Regions from separate parts of the Micromonospora sp. NPDC051196 genome, predicted to be linked through region 1. Evidence: predicted binding sites of a transcription regulator. Region 1 holds the regulator's gene; the other holds the start of a gene.
What was found. The regulator HrcA, encoded in region 1, represses chaperone genes, less so after heat shock. The targets are predictions, from matches to a motif close to GGTTNGCACNCTCNNNNNGAGNGTGCNAACC.
Positions count from the first base shown of each region.

Region 2: the regulator HrcA is predicted to act here: its motif matches at 5,408-5,438, upstream of groL (chaperonin GroEL).

Region 1 covers NZ_JBFBAY010000013.1:43,999-51,311, forward strand. Annotated here, with positions in the region: gene AB0M35_RS22745 (hypothetical protein) at 1-295, opposite strand, end outside; gene AB0M35_RS22750 (enoyl-CoA hydratase-related protein) at 417-1,205, opposite strand; gene hemW (radical SAM family heme chaperone HemW) at 1,226-2,449, shown strand; gene AB0M35_RS22760 (DUF4870 domain-containing protein) at 2,466-3,068, opposite strand; gene hrcA (heat-inducible transcriptional repressor HrcA) at 3,277-4,299, shown strand; gene dnaJ (molecular chaperone DnaJ) at 4,373-5,518, shown strand; gene AB0M35_RS22775 (16S rRNA (uracil(1498)-N(3))-methyltransferase) at 5,545-6,279, shown strand; gene AB0M35_RS22780 (SDR family oxidoreductase) at 6,302-7,063, opposite strand; gene AB0M35_RS22785 (histidine triad nucleotide-binding protein) at 7,157-7,313, shown strand, end outside.
Region 2 covers NZ_JBFBAY010000003.1:448,130-455,442, forward strand. Annotated here, with positions in the region: gene AB0M35_RS10440 (S8 family serine peptidase) at 1-1,964, shown strand, start outside; gene AB0M35_RS10445 (hypothetical protein) at 2,095-2,226, shown strand; gene AB0M35_RS10450 (GNAT family N-acetyltransferase) at 2,270-3,217, shown strand; gene AB0M35_RS10455 (hypothetical protein) at 3,294-3,536, shown strand; gene groL (chaperonin GroEL) at 3,588-5,210, opposite strand; gene AB0M35_RS10465 (hypothetical protein) at 5,486-6,466, opposite strand; gene AB0M35_RS10470 (cold-shock protein) at 6,892-7,095, opposite strand; gene AB0M35_RS10475 (GNAT family N-acetyltransferase) at 7,309-7,313, shown strand, end outside.

The DNA.
Region 1 (7,313 bases):
GGTCGCCACCGGTCAGGTTGCGCAGCCCGGATTCCTGGTAGGCGGTGGCCAGCGCCACCACCACGGCCCGGTCCGGAAGCTTGTGCTGGATGCCGATGGCCGCGATGGTCGCGGCGTTGGCCATCTGGTGCGCGTCCAGGGTCACCTTCCCGTCGGCCTGCACTGTGCAGGCCCGGCTGGCCAGTGGCAGCCGCAGTCGCTCTCCCACCTGCCGCATGCCGAGCACGATGCCGATCAGCGCGACCAGCACGAGGACCAGGAAACACGCCACGACCACCCGAGTCCGCACCCACACCTCCCGTACGACGTCCGCCGAAAGCGTACGTCCCTCATCGTCCGACCTGGGTCGTCCGACCAGTTCCACCGCAAGCGCGTGATCCGCGCCGGGACGGAAGTTCCCCGGTACCGGCCGATCCTCACCTGTCGAGTTCGGCGACCCAGCGCGGCGGACGCTTCTCGCGGAACGCGGTGACCCCTTCGACGCCGTCGGCGGACAGGAAGTACCGGGTGGAGAGCGTGCTCAGCTCCGCCAGTTCGTCGCGCAGGTCGGCGGCGGGCGGCCGGCGCAGCAGTTCCTTCGCGCCGGCCAGCGCCGTGGGGGCGCCACGCACCAGCGAGTCGAGGTACCGCCGCACCGTGGCGTCCAGGTCGTCGGCCGGTACCGCAGCGGTGACCAGGCCGATCTCGGCCGCCCGTCGACCGTCGAAGGTGTCGCCGGTCAGGTACAGCTCGGCCGCCGCGCGGGGGTGCAGCCGAGGCAGCACGGTCGCCGAGATCACCGCCGGGATCACCCCGATGCGTACCTCGGTGAAGGCGAACGTGGCCTCGGCCGCGCAGATCGCCAGGTCGGCCGCCGCGATCAGACCGAGCCCGCCGGCCCGGGCCGGGCCGGCGACCCTGGCCAGCACCGGCTTCGAGCACTGCCGGACCGCCGCGAGAACGTCACCCAGCATCCCGGCGGGCACCGTCCCGCTGGCGTACGCCGCCGCCGTCTCCTTCAGATCCGCCCCGGAACAGAAGACCGGGCCGGTGTGGTCCAGCACGATCACCCGGACCGTGTCGTCGGCGACCGCGGCGTCCAGCCCGGCCAGCAGTTCGGTCATCAACGGGGTGGAGAGCGCGTTGCGGTTGGATGGGCTGTCCAGGGTGAGGGTCGTCACCCCGCGGGCCGTGGTGACCCGTACCAGCGCGTCGGGAGAGGTCATGTGAGGGCACACTAGTGGCCATGCCCGGCGTCCTTCCAGCAGGCGAACCCGTTCCGACCGACGGGGCGCTGCCCGCTTCCGCCCGCGCGTCCGTCGGCGACCGTGGCTTCGGGGTGTACGTGCACGTCCCCTTCTGCGCCAGCCGCTGCGGCTACTGCGACTTCAACACCTACACCGCCGAGGAGTTGGGCGGCGGCGCGAGCCGGGAGAGCTATGCCGACACCGTGCTGGCCGAGTTGGCGCTCGCCGCACGGGTGCTGGGTGACCGCCCGCCCCGCCGGGTGGAGACCGTCTTCGTCGGCGGTGGTACGCCCACCCTGCTGCCCGCCGACGACCTGGCCCGCATCCTCGACGCGATCGACCGCACCTGGGGGCTGGCGGAAGACGCCGAGGTGACCACCGAGGCCAACCCGGAATCGGTCACCCCTGCCTCCCTCAAGGAACTGCGGGCCGCCGGCTATACCCGGATCTCGCTGGGCATGCAGTCGGTCGCCCCTGGGGTGCTCGCCGTGCTCGACCGCCGGCACAGCGCCGGCCGGGCCACGGCCGCCGCGATCGAGGCCCGCGACGCCGGTTTCGACCACGTCAACCTGGATCTGATCTACGGGACGCCGGGGGAGCGGCCGGAGGACTTCGCCGCCTCGCTGGAGCAGGTCGTGGCGGCGGGCGTCGACCACGTCAGCGCGTACGCCCTGATCGTCGAGGACGGCACCCGGCTGGCCGCGCGGATGCGTCGTGGTGAGCTGCCGTACCCGGACGACGACGTCGCCGCGGACCGATACCTGGCCGCCGAGTCCGCCCTCGACGCGGCCGGTTTCTCCTGGTACGAGGTGTCCAACTGGGCCCGTACGCCGTCCGCCCGCTGCCGGCACAACCTGCTCTACTGGACCGGCGGTGACTGGTGGGGCCTCGGTCCGGGGGCGCACAGCCACGTCGGTGGGGTGCGCTGGTGGAACGTCAAACACCCCACGGCGTACGCCCAACGCCTGGCCGCCGGCCGGTCACCCGGCCTGGCGCGGGAGGTGCTGACCGCCGACGAGGCCCGGATGGAGGAGGTCATGCTGCGGCTGCGGCTGGCCGGCGGCCTGCCGCTGGACGTCCTCGACGACGCCGGGCGCACGGCTGCGGCGCGGGCGGTGGCCGACGGTCTGCTGGCCGCGCCCGCCCACGCGGCCGGCCGCGGGGTGTTGACCCTGCGCGGCCGGCTGCTCGCCGACGCTGTGGTGCGTGACCTGCTGCCCTGAGCGCGGTGACCGGGCGTCAGCGCTTCACGAAGGTGTAGGTCATCGGGTAGCGGTAGAGCGTGCCCTCGTTGGCCTTGACCCCGCCGATGATGCCGAAGATCACCGGAATGATCCAGACGATCATCGGGACGAAGAACAGCACGAAGCAGGTGATCGTGGCGAGCACCCAGGCCAGCACGCCCGCGACCGCCCAGGTGATCTGGAAGTTGAGGGCGGCGACCGCGTGTGCCCGGACGGCGGGGGACTGCTGCCCGCGGCTCATCATCGCGATCAGCGGCGCGACCCAGCCGAGCAGGCCACCACCGACGATCACGCCGAGCGGGCCGCCGAAGTGGGCGATGAGGGCCCAGGTCTTGTCCTCGCTGCTGCCGTAGCCGCCGCCGGGCGCGCCGTAGCCCCCGGTCGGGTAACCGACACCGGGCGAAGGGTAACCGCCGGGCGGCGGATAGCCACCGGGTGGCGGGTAGCCGCCAGGCGGCGGATAGCCACCGGGTGGCGGGTAGCCGGCCGACGGGGGCTGGTCGCCGGTGGGCGGGGGATAGCCGCCCTGGCCAGACGATCCGGACATCGGAGCCGTGGGATCGTCGCCGAAATTCGGGGGACGAGGTGGTTCAGTCATGGGGCTCACGGTAGGTGCCAGCGGCAATGGCGCACCATAGCGACACCGGCGAGTGTCAACCCTACGATCGGCCCTCGGACACGTCTGTTTTCTTGATCATCGCGCTGCCGGGGGCCTCGACGTAGACTGGCACTCGCTACAGTCGAGTGCCAGGGCGCCCGCTGGCGGCGGTGGACGCTTGACACTGGCCTGCGACAGGAGGTGGGAGATGGGTCTCGACGACCGCAAGCTCGCCGTGCTGCGGGCGATTGTCGAGGACTACGTCGCCACCCAGGAGCCGGTCGGCAGCAAGGCGCTGGTCGAGCGGCACCAGCTCGGCGTGTCGCCGGCCACCGTCCGCAACGACATGGCCGTGCTGGAGGAGGAGGGCTACATCCGCCAGCCGCACACCAGCGCCGGCCGGGTGCCCACCGACCGTGGCTACCGGCTCTTCGTCGACCGGTTGAGCCGGGTCAAGCCGCTCAGCCCAGCTGAACGCCGAGCCATCGAGCGGTTCCTGGCCGGGGCGGTCGACCTCGACGACGTGGTGCACCGCACGGTCCGGCTGCTGGCGCAGCTGACCCGACAGGTCGCCGTGGTGCAGTACCCGAGCCTGGCCCGGTCTCGTGTCCGGCACCTGGAACTGGTGCCGATCTCGACCACCCGGCTGATGCTGGTCGTGATCGCCGACACTGGGCGGGTCGAGCAGCGACTGGTCGAGTTGCCGGCCCCGATCCTCGCCGACGACGTCATAGACCTGCGTCGGACGATCAACGAGAAGCTGGTCGGCATCCAGCTGTCGGAAACCCCGCCGCTGGTGCAGGCCCTCATCGAGGAGTCCGTGCCGCACCTGCGTCCGGCCATGACCACCCTGTCGACCGTGCTGCTGGAGACGCTGGTCGAGCGGCACGAGGAACGGATCGCGCTGGCCGGCACCGCCAACCTCGCCCGCGGCGGGCTGCTGGACTTCCAGGGATCCCTGCGACCGGTCCTCGAGGCGCTCGAGGAGGAGGTCGTCCTGCTCAAACTCATCGGCGAGGTTGAGCCGAGCACGCTGCGGGTGCGCATCGGCGACGAGAACGAGATCGACAACCTGCGGGCGGCATCCGTGGTCAGCACCGGCTACGGCCCGGGCGCGACCATCGTCGGGGGGATGGGCGTGCTGGGGCCGACCCGGATGGACTACCCCGGGACCATCGCCACGGTGAGGGCCGTGGCACGCTACGTGGGCGAGCTGCTGGCCCAGAACTGATCAGTCAGGGCCGACGGTGGGCTGCCGCCGCCGACCGGCGTAACGCGAGACGAACACGAGGACACGGAACGCAGTGGCCAGGGACTACTACGGCATTCTCGGCGTCAGCCGAGGCGCCTCCGACGACGAGATCAAGCGCGCGTACCGCAAGCTGGCGCGACAGTTCCACCCGGATGTCAATCCGGACCCGGAGGCACAGGAGAAGTTCAAGGACATCAACGCCGCGTACGAGGTCCTCTCGGACGATCGGAAGCGGCAGATCGTCGACCTCGGTGGCGACCCGTTGGCCCCGGGCGGCGGCGGTGCCGGCGGCCCGGGTGGGCCCGGCGGTGCCGGTCCGTTCGTCGGCTTCCAGGACATCATGGACGCGTTCTTCGGCGGGGCCACCGGCGCCGGCCGGGGACCGCGACCGCGTACCCGACCCGGTGCCGACGCGATCCTGCGGCTGGAACTGGACCTTCAGGAGACCGCCTTCGGGGTGGAGGCGCCGATCACGGTGGACACCGCCGTGCTCTGCACCACCTGCTCCGGTGCGGGCACCGCCGCCGGCACCCACCTGGCCACCTGCGAGGCGTGCGGTGGCCGGGGCGAGGTGCAGTCGGTGCAGCGCACCTTCCTCGGCCAGGTGGTCTCCGCCCGGCCGTGCACGGTCTGCCAGGGCTACGGCACCACCATCCCGCACCCCTGCCCGACCTGCGCCGGTGACGGGCGGGTCCGGACCCGCCGGTCGCTGACCGTCAAGATCCCGGCCGGGGTGGAGGACGGCATGCGGATCCGGCTCGCCCAGCAGGGCGAGGTGGGCCCGGGTGGTGGCACCGCCGGTGACCTCTACGTCGAGATCCACGAGCGGCCGCACGACGTCTTCTCCCGCAAGGGCGACGACCTGCACTGTCGGGTCACCGTGCCGATGACCGCCGCGGCACTCGGCACCCGGCTGACCATCAAGACGCTCGACAGTGAGGAGCCGGTCGACGTCAAGCCGGGCACCCAGCCGGGCAGCACGTTGCGGCTGCGCGCCCGGGGCGTACCCCACCTGCGTGGCACCGGTCGTGGTGACCTCTACGTCCACCTAGACGTGCGTACCCCGACGAAGCTCGACGCCGACCAGGAGCGGATGCTGCGCGACTTCGCCAAGACCCGCGGCGAGGAGGTCGCCGAACTCACCAAGCAGGGCGGCTTCTTCTCCCGGATGCGTGACGCCTTCAACGGCCACGCCTGAGTCGGTCCTGGTCGAGGCTGCCGGACATGTCCGCTCCGCTGTTCCTGGTCGAGTCGCTGCCCACCGCCGACTCGATGGTGCTCGACGGCCCCGAGGGGCACCACGCCGCCACCGTGCAACGGCTACGGGTCGGCGAGGAACTGCTGCTCGGCGACGGCCGGGGCGGCACGGCCGCCGCCGTGGTCACCGCCGTCGGCCGCGGCACCCTCGACATCGAGATCACCCGGCGGGGGTACGTCGACGCGGCGAACCCCCGACTGGTGGTGGTGCAGGGCATCGCCAAGGGCGACCGGGGTGAACTGGCCGTACAGGCGATGACCGAGGCGGGAGTGGACGAGATCGTCCCCTGGGCGGCCGGCCGGTCGGTGGTGCAGTGGCGCGGTGACCGGGGCGTACGGGCCCGGGGCAAGTGGGTGGCCACGGCTCGGGAGGCGGCCAAGCAGGCCCGCCGGGCGTGGCTGCCGGTGGTGGCGGGCGCGCCGGACGAGCCCACCGGGTCGGTTGCCCGGCGGATCGCCGGTGCCGCCGCCGGATTCGTCCTGCACGAGGAGGCGACCGACCGGCTGACCACCGTCGAGCTGCCCGACCGGGGTGAGATCGTGCTGGTGGTCGGCCCCGAGGGGGGCATCACCCCGACCGAGTTGGCAGCCTTCCAGGAGGCCGGCGCGCACCCGGTCCGCCTAGGCCCCTCGGTGCTGCGTACCTCCACCGCCGGGGTGGCCGCCCTGGCCGTCCTCGCCACCCGCCTCCTGCGCTGGTAGACCCCGGTTTCGGCCTGCTGCGTCAGGTGCGCAGGTAGGAGGCGCCGTTGAGGTCGATGATGGTGCCGGAGGCCCACTCCGCCTCGGGGCTGGCCAGCCAGTGCACGGCCGCAGCGATCTCCTCGGGACGGGCCACCCGGTCGAAGGGGCTCTGGGCCCGGATCGCCGCACCCCGCGGAGCCTTGAGGTGCTCGTTGGTCATGTCCGTCTCGACGAACCCGGGCGCGACCGTGGCCACCGCGATGCCGTACGGCGCCAGGGCCACCGCCAGCGACTGGGCCATCGCGTTGAGACCGGCCTTGCTGGCACCGTACGCCGGATTGGTCGGCTCGCCGCGGAACGCGCCGCGCGAGGAGACGTTGACGATGCGACCACCTCGCGTGCGCATGTGCTGGGCGGCGCACCAGGCGGCGTTGGCCGCCCCGAACAGGTTGGTGTCGCACACCTGTCGCCAACGTTGCCGCCACTGCTCATAGCTGCTGCCGAAGACGGGATGCGGCGGATCGGCCGGTCCGAACACGCCGGCGTTGTTGACCAGCACGTCGAGCCCGCCGAGGCGGTCGGCGGCCTCGTCCACCATCGTCCGTACCGCGTCGGGGTCGGCGAGGTCGGCACGGACCACCACGTGGCCCGTGCCCGGCAACTCGGCCCGCAGTTGCTCGGCCAGTTGGGCCGAGTCGCGGTGGTGGATCGCCACCCGGTCGCCGGAGGCGGCGAAGGCCTGAACCACCGCCCGCCCGATGCCACGTGAACCGCCCGTGACCAGCACCGCCCGTCCCGCCATGCGGGTCATCCTGCCGTACCGCTGGGCAGTGTTGACAAGGGGCCCTTCCTATACCTGAGACGTTAGGAGGGGGCCCTTCCTTACACTGCCCCGGTGAGTACTGCTGACTGTCTGTTCTGTCGGATCGTCGCCGGGGAGATCCCGGCCACGGTGGTCCGCGAGACCCCCACCACGCTTGCCTTCCGCGACATCGATCCGAAGGCGCCGGTGCACGTGCTGGTCATCCCCAAGGAGCACTACGCCGACGTGG
Region 2 (7,313 bases), on a different contig from region 1:
CCGCCCTGCGACTGTCGGTGGCGACCCGGCTCGCCGTGGCCGCCGGACTGGCCCTGCTGGTGCCCTGGGTCTGGCTCGGTGCGCTCGGTGGCCTGCTGGAAACCGTCCTCGCCGGGCTGGCCGCAGCGGCCGTCGGAGCGCTGGCGGCGGCACTGCTCGATGCCCGGTTCTGGGGCCACTTCACCGGCGGCGGGCCGCCCCGGCCGGCTCGACTGGTCCTGCTGGGCGGGCTGGCCGCGGGAGTGGTGCTGCTGTTGGTCGGCGCCGGCGCCGGTCAGTCCGGTGCCCAGTTGCCACTGCTGGTGGCGCTGCCACCGGCGGGCTTCGCGCTGGCCGCGCTGCACGCGCTGACCGGTCGACACCCCCGGATCGCCGGCCGTACCTCCACCGTCTGGCTGGTCGGGCTCACCGTGTTCGGCCCGCTGGCGTTCACCGACCCGGAGGAGATCAGTCTGCTGCTGGCCAGTTCCCGGGACGTACCGTTCTGGGTGGCGGTGGCCGCCGGCGCCGGGCTCGTCGTCGCGCTCGTTCTGGCGCTCGCGTACGGCCTGCTGCTGGCCCGTCCGGCGGCGCGCCCGCCACGCCCGGCGGTGGCCGGGCTGACCACGCTGGTCCTGCTGGTCGCGGTCGCCGCGGTGGGTGTTGGGGCCGGCCAACCCGGCCTGCACGGCGAGCGGCTCTTCGTGCTGCTGCGGGAACAGGCCGATCTCGCCGACCTGCCAGCCGGCACCGGTAAGGCAGGCCGGGACGCCCGCGCCGGGGAGGTCTACCGGCGGCTGGTCGCCACCGCCGAGCGCACGCAGGTCGACCTACGCAGCGAGCTGCGCCGGCTGCGGCTGGACCACCGGCCCTACTACCTGGTCAACGCGATCGAGGTGGACGGTGGTCCGGCGGTACGGGCCTGGCTGACCAGCCGGCCCGAAGTGGCTCGGGTGCTGGTCAGCCAGCGGCTACGCCCACTGCCGTCCCCCGCCGAGCCGTCGGCCGGTGACGCGCCCGCACCGCAGGGACCGCCCTGGAACATCACCATGATCGGTGCCGACCGGGTCTGGTCCGAGTTGCGGGTCACCGGAGCCGGGGTGACCGTGGGTAGCTCCGACTCCGGGGTCGACGGGCGGCATCCGACCCTGGCCGAGAACTACCGGGGTGGCGACGACTCCTGGTTCGACCCGTGGAACGGCACTCGTACGCCGACCGACCGCAGCGGGCACGGCACCCACACGACGGGCAGTGCGGTCGGCCGTGGCGGCATCGGCGTCGCGCCCGGGGCGGACTGGGTGGGTTGCGTCAACCTCGACCGCAACCTCGGCAATCCGGCGGCCTACCTCGACTGCCTCCAGTTCATGCTGGCGCCCTTCCCGCCCGGCGGCGACCCGTTCACCGACGGACGGCCGACCCGGGCGCCGGAGATCCTGACCAACTCGTGGGGCTGCCCGCCGATCGAGGGCTGCGACCCGATGGCGCTACGGCCGGCCACGGACGCGTTGGAGGCGGCGGGAATCCTGGTCGTCGCGGCGGCCGGCAACAGTGGACCGCTCTGCCGCTCGGTACAGGACCCACCCGCGCCGTACCCGGATGTGCTCACCGTCGGTGCGGTGGACCAGCAGCGTCGGGTCGCCGCCTTCTCCTCCCGTGGCCCGGCGCCCGGCGGGGTGGCCAAACCGGACCTGATGGCCCCCGGGGCGGACGTGCTCTCTGCGATGCCCGGTGGCGGGTACGCCACGCTCGACGGCACGTCCATGGCCACTCCCCAGGTGGCGGGCGTGGTCGCGCTGATGTGGTCGGCCAACCCGGATCTCGTCGGCGACCTGGATCGGACCCGGCAACTGCTGCGCGCCACGGCCACTGCCGTGCCGGCCGGCACCGGTTCGGCGGAGCGGGCCGACGCCTGCGGCGGTACGCAGAACGTGATCGGCGCGGGCCTGGTCAACGCGTACGCAGCCGTACGCGCCGCCCGCAGCTGACCTCACGGAATGTGAGCAAGCCTCGTCAAGGGGTCACAAAAATGCTCTTGAACTGCTATCTTGCAGGCTCATGCACGGTCATTCATCCGGGACGGCTCCCCTGGTGCCATCGTTTGCCCGGTGGCGCGGCATGGCGCTGCTGGTCCTGCTGGGCGTGCCGGCGCTCATCGTGGCCCTGTGCTGCGGGGTGATCCAGGTGGTCACCAAGTCCGCCGTCGAAGATCCGTTGAGCATCCGAGGGGGCATCAGCACCCCGCCATGAGCGAGGCTGACACCCGGTCGACCGTGATCTATGGTCGGCAGCCATGGATGCCGAGACGACCGTCGCAGAGTTGACCATCGAACGGGCTTCCGAGGTGACAGGGCTGTGTCAACAGGCGCTCGACCTGCCGGAGGACGCGGCCGAGGCCAGGTCACTCGTGGCGACGCTCTGGGAACGGGCGAGCGACGACCGGACGGTACGGGTGTTCGGCGCGTACCGGGACGACGAGTTGGTCGGCGTACTGATCAGTTCGGTGGCCGGCGCGGACGGCCGCACGGGGCACGTGGACCTGGTGGCCGTGCACCCGCGACGACGGCGTCAGGGCATCGGCCGGATTCTGGTCGGGCACGCCGAGCGAGCGCTGGCCGACCTCGGCGCGGTCGAGGTGCTCCTCGCCGGCAATCCGCCGCACTACGCCTGGCCCGGGGTGGATGTCCGGTACACCCCGGCGATCTGCCTGGCCCTCGCCCTCGGCTACACGCAGGACCGTACGGCCTGGAACATGACCGCCGACCTGTCGTACGACGGGTCACCGGCGCTGCGGTCCACGCAGGCCGCCGAGGCCCGCCTGGCCGGGCAGGGGGTGTCCGTACGCCGTGCCGAGCCCGCCGACCTGCCGGCGCTCGCCGCCTTCGCCCGCGCCACCTTCGGCGGCTCCTGGGACGCCGAGTTGGCCGGCTCGCTCGGACGCCCGGACGCCGGCTGCCATCTGGCCGAACGCGACGGCGAGTTGCTCGGCTTCGCCGCGTACGGGTCGTCGCGGCCGAGTTGGTTCGGACCGATGGGCACCGCACCCGCCGCCGAGGGGTCCGGCATCGGCGGCGTCCTGCTGCGGCGCTGCCTGGCCGACCAGCGGGCGGCCGGCATCGGGACCGCGCAGATCGGTTGGGTCGGTCCGGTGCCTTTCTATTCGCGTAGTGCGGGCGCCCGGATCGAGCGGGTCTTCTTCCTATACCGCAAGAGCCTCGACCAGACAATGACGGACGAATAGCACATAGCCTCCGATAGCGCCGTTCGCCCGCCGGGGTCATCGACGCCCCTTACCGTTTCGGATAGAGGAGGCAGCCATGACCACGGACGACGATCAGGCCCAGGAGGCGTCGCCTGTCAGCTGGGCCCCGGCCCACAAACTGCCGGGCAAACTGCCGATCGACCGGCTGGACTACGGCGACGCCGAACAGCTGGCGGAGATGACCGGGACGGTCGAACCGCCCGAGGAGCCACTCATCCTGGTGGACGAGCCGGTGCCGCACCGCCCGCCGTACGACCGGGCGCAGAAGCGGCGCAACCAGCGCCCGTTGCCCAGATAGCGAAAGGGCGGGCCGCTGACGCGGCCCGCCCTTTCGGCGTTGGAGCTGGACTCAGAAGTCCATGTCCCCGCCACCCGGGCCAGCCGGGGCGGCCGGGGTCTTCTCCGGCTTGTCCGCCACCACGGCCTCGGTGGTGAGGAACAGCGCGGCGATCGACGAGGCGTTCTGCAGCGCCGACCGGGTCACCTTGGCCGGGTCGATGATGCCGGCGGCCAGCAGGTCGACGTACTCGCCGGTCGCGGCGTTGAGGCCGTGACCCGCGTCCAGGTTGCGAACCCGCTCGACCACGACGCCGCCCTCAAGGCCGGCGTTGACGGCGATCTGCCGCAGCGGGGCGTCCAGCGCGATCTTGACGATCTGCGCGCCGGTCGCCTCGTCGCCGGCCAGGTCCAGCTTGTCGAAGGCGGTCTTGCCAGCCTGCACCAGCGCGACGCCACCACCCGGGACGATGCCCTCCTCGACGGCGGCCTTCGCGTTGCGGACGGCGTCCTCGATGCGGTGCTTGCGCTCCTTCAGCTCGACCTCGGTGGCCGCGCCGACCTTGATCACCGCAACACCGCCGGCCAGCTTGGCCAGACGCTCCTGCAGCTTCTCCCGGTCGTAGTCGGAGTCGCTCTTGTCGATCTCGGCCCGGATCTGGTTGACCCGGCCCTGGATCTGCTCGGCGTCGCCGGCGCCGTCCACGATGGTGGTCTCGTCCTTGGTCACCACGACCTTGCGGGCGCGGCCCAGCATCTCGAGGCCGGTGGCGTCCAGCTTGAGGCCGACCTCCTCGCTGATGACCTGGCCACCGGTGAGGATGGCGATGTCGGTCAGCATGGCCTTGCGGCGGTCACCGAAGCCCGGCGCCTTGACGGCGACCGACTTGAAGGTGCCACGGACCTTGTTGACCACCAGGGTGGCCAGGGCCTCGCCCTCCAGGTCCTCGGCGATGATCAGCAGCGGCTTGCCCGACTGCATGACCTTCTCCAGGATCGGGAGCAGGTCCTTGACCGACGAGATCTTGCTGTTGGCGATCAGGATGTACGGGTCGTCGAAGACGGCCTCCATACGCTCCGGGTCGGTCATGAAGTAGGCCGAGATGTAGCCCTTGTCGAAGCGCATACCCTCGGTGAGCTCCAGCTCCAGGCCGAAGGTGTTGCTCTCCTCGACGGTGATGACGCCTTCCTTGCCGACCTTGTCCATCGCCTCGGCGATGATCTCGCCGACGCTGGTGTCACCAGCGGAGATGGAGGCGGTGGAGGCGATCTGCTCCTTGGTCTCGACGTCCTTGGCGAGCTTGAGCAGCTCCTCCGAGACGTTCGCGACCGCGGCCTCGATGCCCCGCTTCAGGGCCATCGGGTTGGCGCCGGCGGCCACGTTGCGCAGACCCTCGCGAACGAGAGCCTGGGCCAGGACGGTCGCCGTCGTCGTGCCGTCACCGGCCACGTCGTCGGTCTTCTTGGCGACCTCCTTGACCAGCTCAGCGCCGATCTTCTCGTACGGGTCCTCGAGCTCGATCTCCTTGGCGATGCTCACACCATCGTTGGTGATGGTGGGGGCACCCCACTTCTTCTCGAGCACGACGTTGCGGCCCTTGGGGCCGAGGGTCACCTTCACGGCGTCGGCGAGCTGGTTCATGCCCCGCTCGAGGCCGCGGCGCGCCTCTTCGTCGAACGCGATCATCTTGGCCATACGGCGTTGTCCTCCTGGACACTCACGGGCCACCCGAGTGTGTGCCCCGGATGAACCGTCTGGTGTACGCACCTTGGGACGTCGCCACCTGGCGACGACGACGTCTCCTCGGCCGGGCCGGATAGCCCGCGACGACCGGCCACGTGCCTCACCCGTGGTTATGCCACGAGTGCGACCGCAGCCCCACCGTCCCGACCAGCTGGCACTCACGCCATGCGAGTGCCAATGACTTGTTTAGCACTCTCCCCTGCCGAGTGCAAGCACGATCGCCCGGCTCAGCCGAGTTCGGCAGCCAGTTGCCCGCTGTTCACCGGGCCCTCGTGAGCCCGCTGCTCGGCGTACGTGACCACCAGTCCGACCAGCTGAGCGAGGTATGCCGGCACCCCCAGCAGGGCCACCACGAAGATCGCCAGGATCGCGCCGACCGCCGTGCCCGCAGCTTCGAACGGCGTGACACCGAACGGTACGAGCACCACCGCCTCCACCAGGCTGGCGACGAGCCCGATGCCGATCACCGCTGCGATCGTCAGCGCCACCCGCCCGAGCAGCAGACCCAGCCGGTCACGCAGCATCCGATGCGATCGTCCGATCGGGTCGCGGCGCTCGAAGAGGTAGACCGGACCGGCCATGGCCAGCGCGAAAGCCGCATAGACGCCGGGCAGGAAACAGAGACAGAAGCCAACGGTCACGATCAGGGTGAAGATCAACATCCAGCCCCAGAGGCCGAGCGCCCGGCGCAGGCCGTAGCCGAGGGCGGCCCCGAGGGTGACCTGCTCACCGGCCGCCTGCCGGGTGATCACCCAGGTACCGGCGGCCCAGCCGATGCACTGCACCAGACCGAAGATCAGGCTTCCGCCGATCAGCACCCCCATCCACTTCGCCATGTCGACACCGAAGTTGGCGGGCAGGGCTGCGGAGTCGGCGGCGAGCTCGGCCTCCCAGCTGGCCGAAGGGTCGAAGACCAGCCCGAGCACCGACAGCGCCCCCGCCGGCAACACCTGGGTCAGCACGAGAATCGGCAGCAGCAGGTGCCAGCCCCGGCGTACCGCACCCAGACAGCGGGTGAACCAACCGCCCAGGCCCGCACCGGGCGGGGTGACCAGAGCATCGGCCGGATAGAACCCGTACGCCGCCGGGTCGTACCAGCCGTAGTAGGGCTGGCCCGGATAGGCCGGCTGGTGTGGCTGACCGGCCGGTGGGACCGGCTGGCCGGGATAGCCGGCCCAAGGCGGCGGATTACCCGGTGGCGGAACCATCGGCGGACCAGACCCACCCGGCGGAACCGCAGACGGACCGAACCCACCCGGCGGGACCACCGGCGGGCCGTACCCACCCGGGGGGACCACCGGCGCACTGGACCCACCCGGCGGGACTGAAGGCGGACCGAATCCACCGGGTGGCGGAGTCGACAGCGGACCGGCTCCGGCCGGATCTGGCGCCGACGGGGCAGGTGCGGTCGGGTCCGAGGGCTGCCAACTGGAAGCACCGGCGGACGGGGCCGATTCGTCGGGCGACGAATGCGGTGGACCTGCCGGGGGTGACTGGTCGGACATGAACCCTCCTCAGCGACAGCTGGATCCGGCCCATGATCTTCCCTTGTGAGGTATCCGCACCGCAGCCCCCCTCCGGCCGCGATCACGCCACCCGTACCGGCGGTCTACCCGGCGTGGGTGGGATGCACTCAGGCGATGACGCGCACCCGCTCGGCCTGGGGGCCCTTCTGGCCCTGGGCGATCTCGAACTCGACCCGCTGGCCGTCGTCCAGCGCCTTGTAGCCGTCCATCTCGATCGCGGAGAAGTGGACGAATACGTCCTGCCCGCCGTCGACGGCGATGAAGCCGTAGCCCTTTTCAGCGTTGAACCACTTCACGGTGCCCTGTGCCACGGTGTTGTCCTCACTCTGCGCGGCGTTCCACTACCCCGGACCATCGGCACGCCGAACAGCCCGGAACTCACCGTCTTCGGCAGTCATCGACGACCACGGAATAGGGTGACCGAAATCGCACGGTACACGAAGCGTGACGACGGCGCACGACCACAAATCGGGCATATTCCGAGTAGCCACATCGTCGGCTGTCATTGTGATAGGTATGCGGACATGAT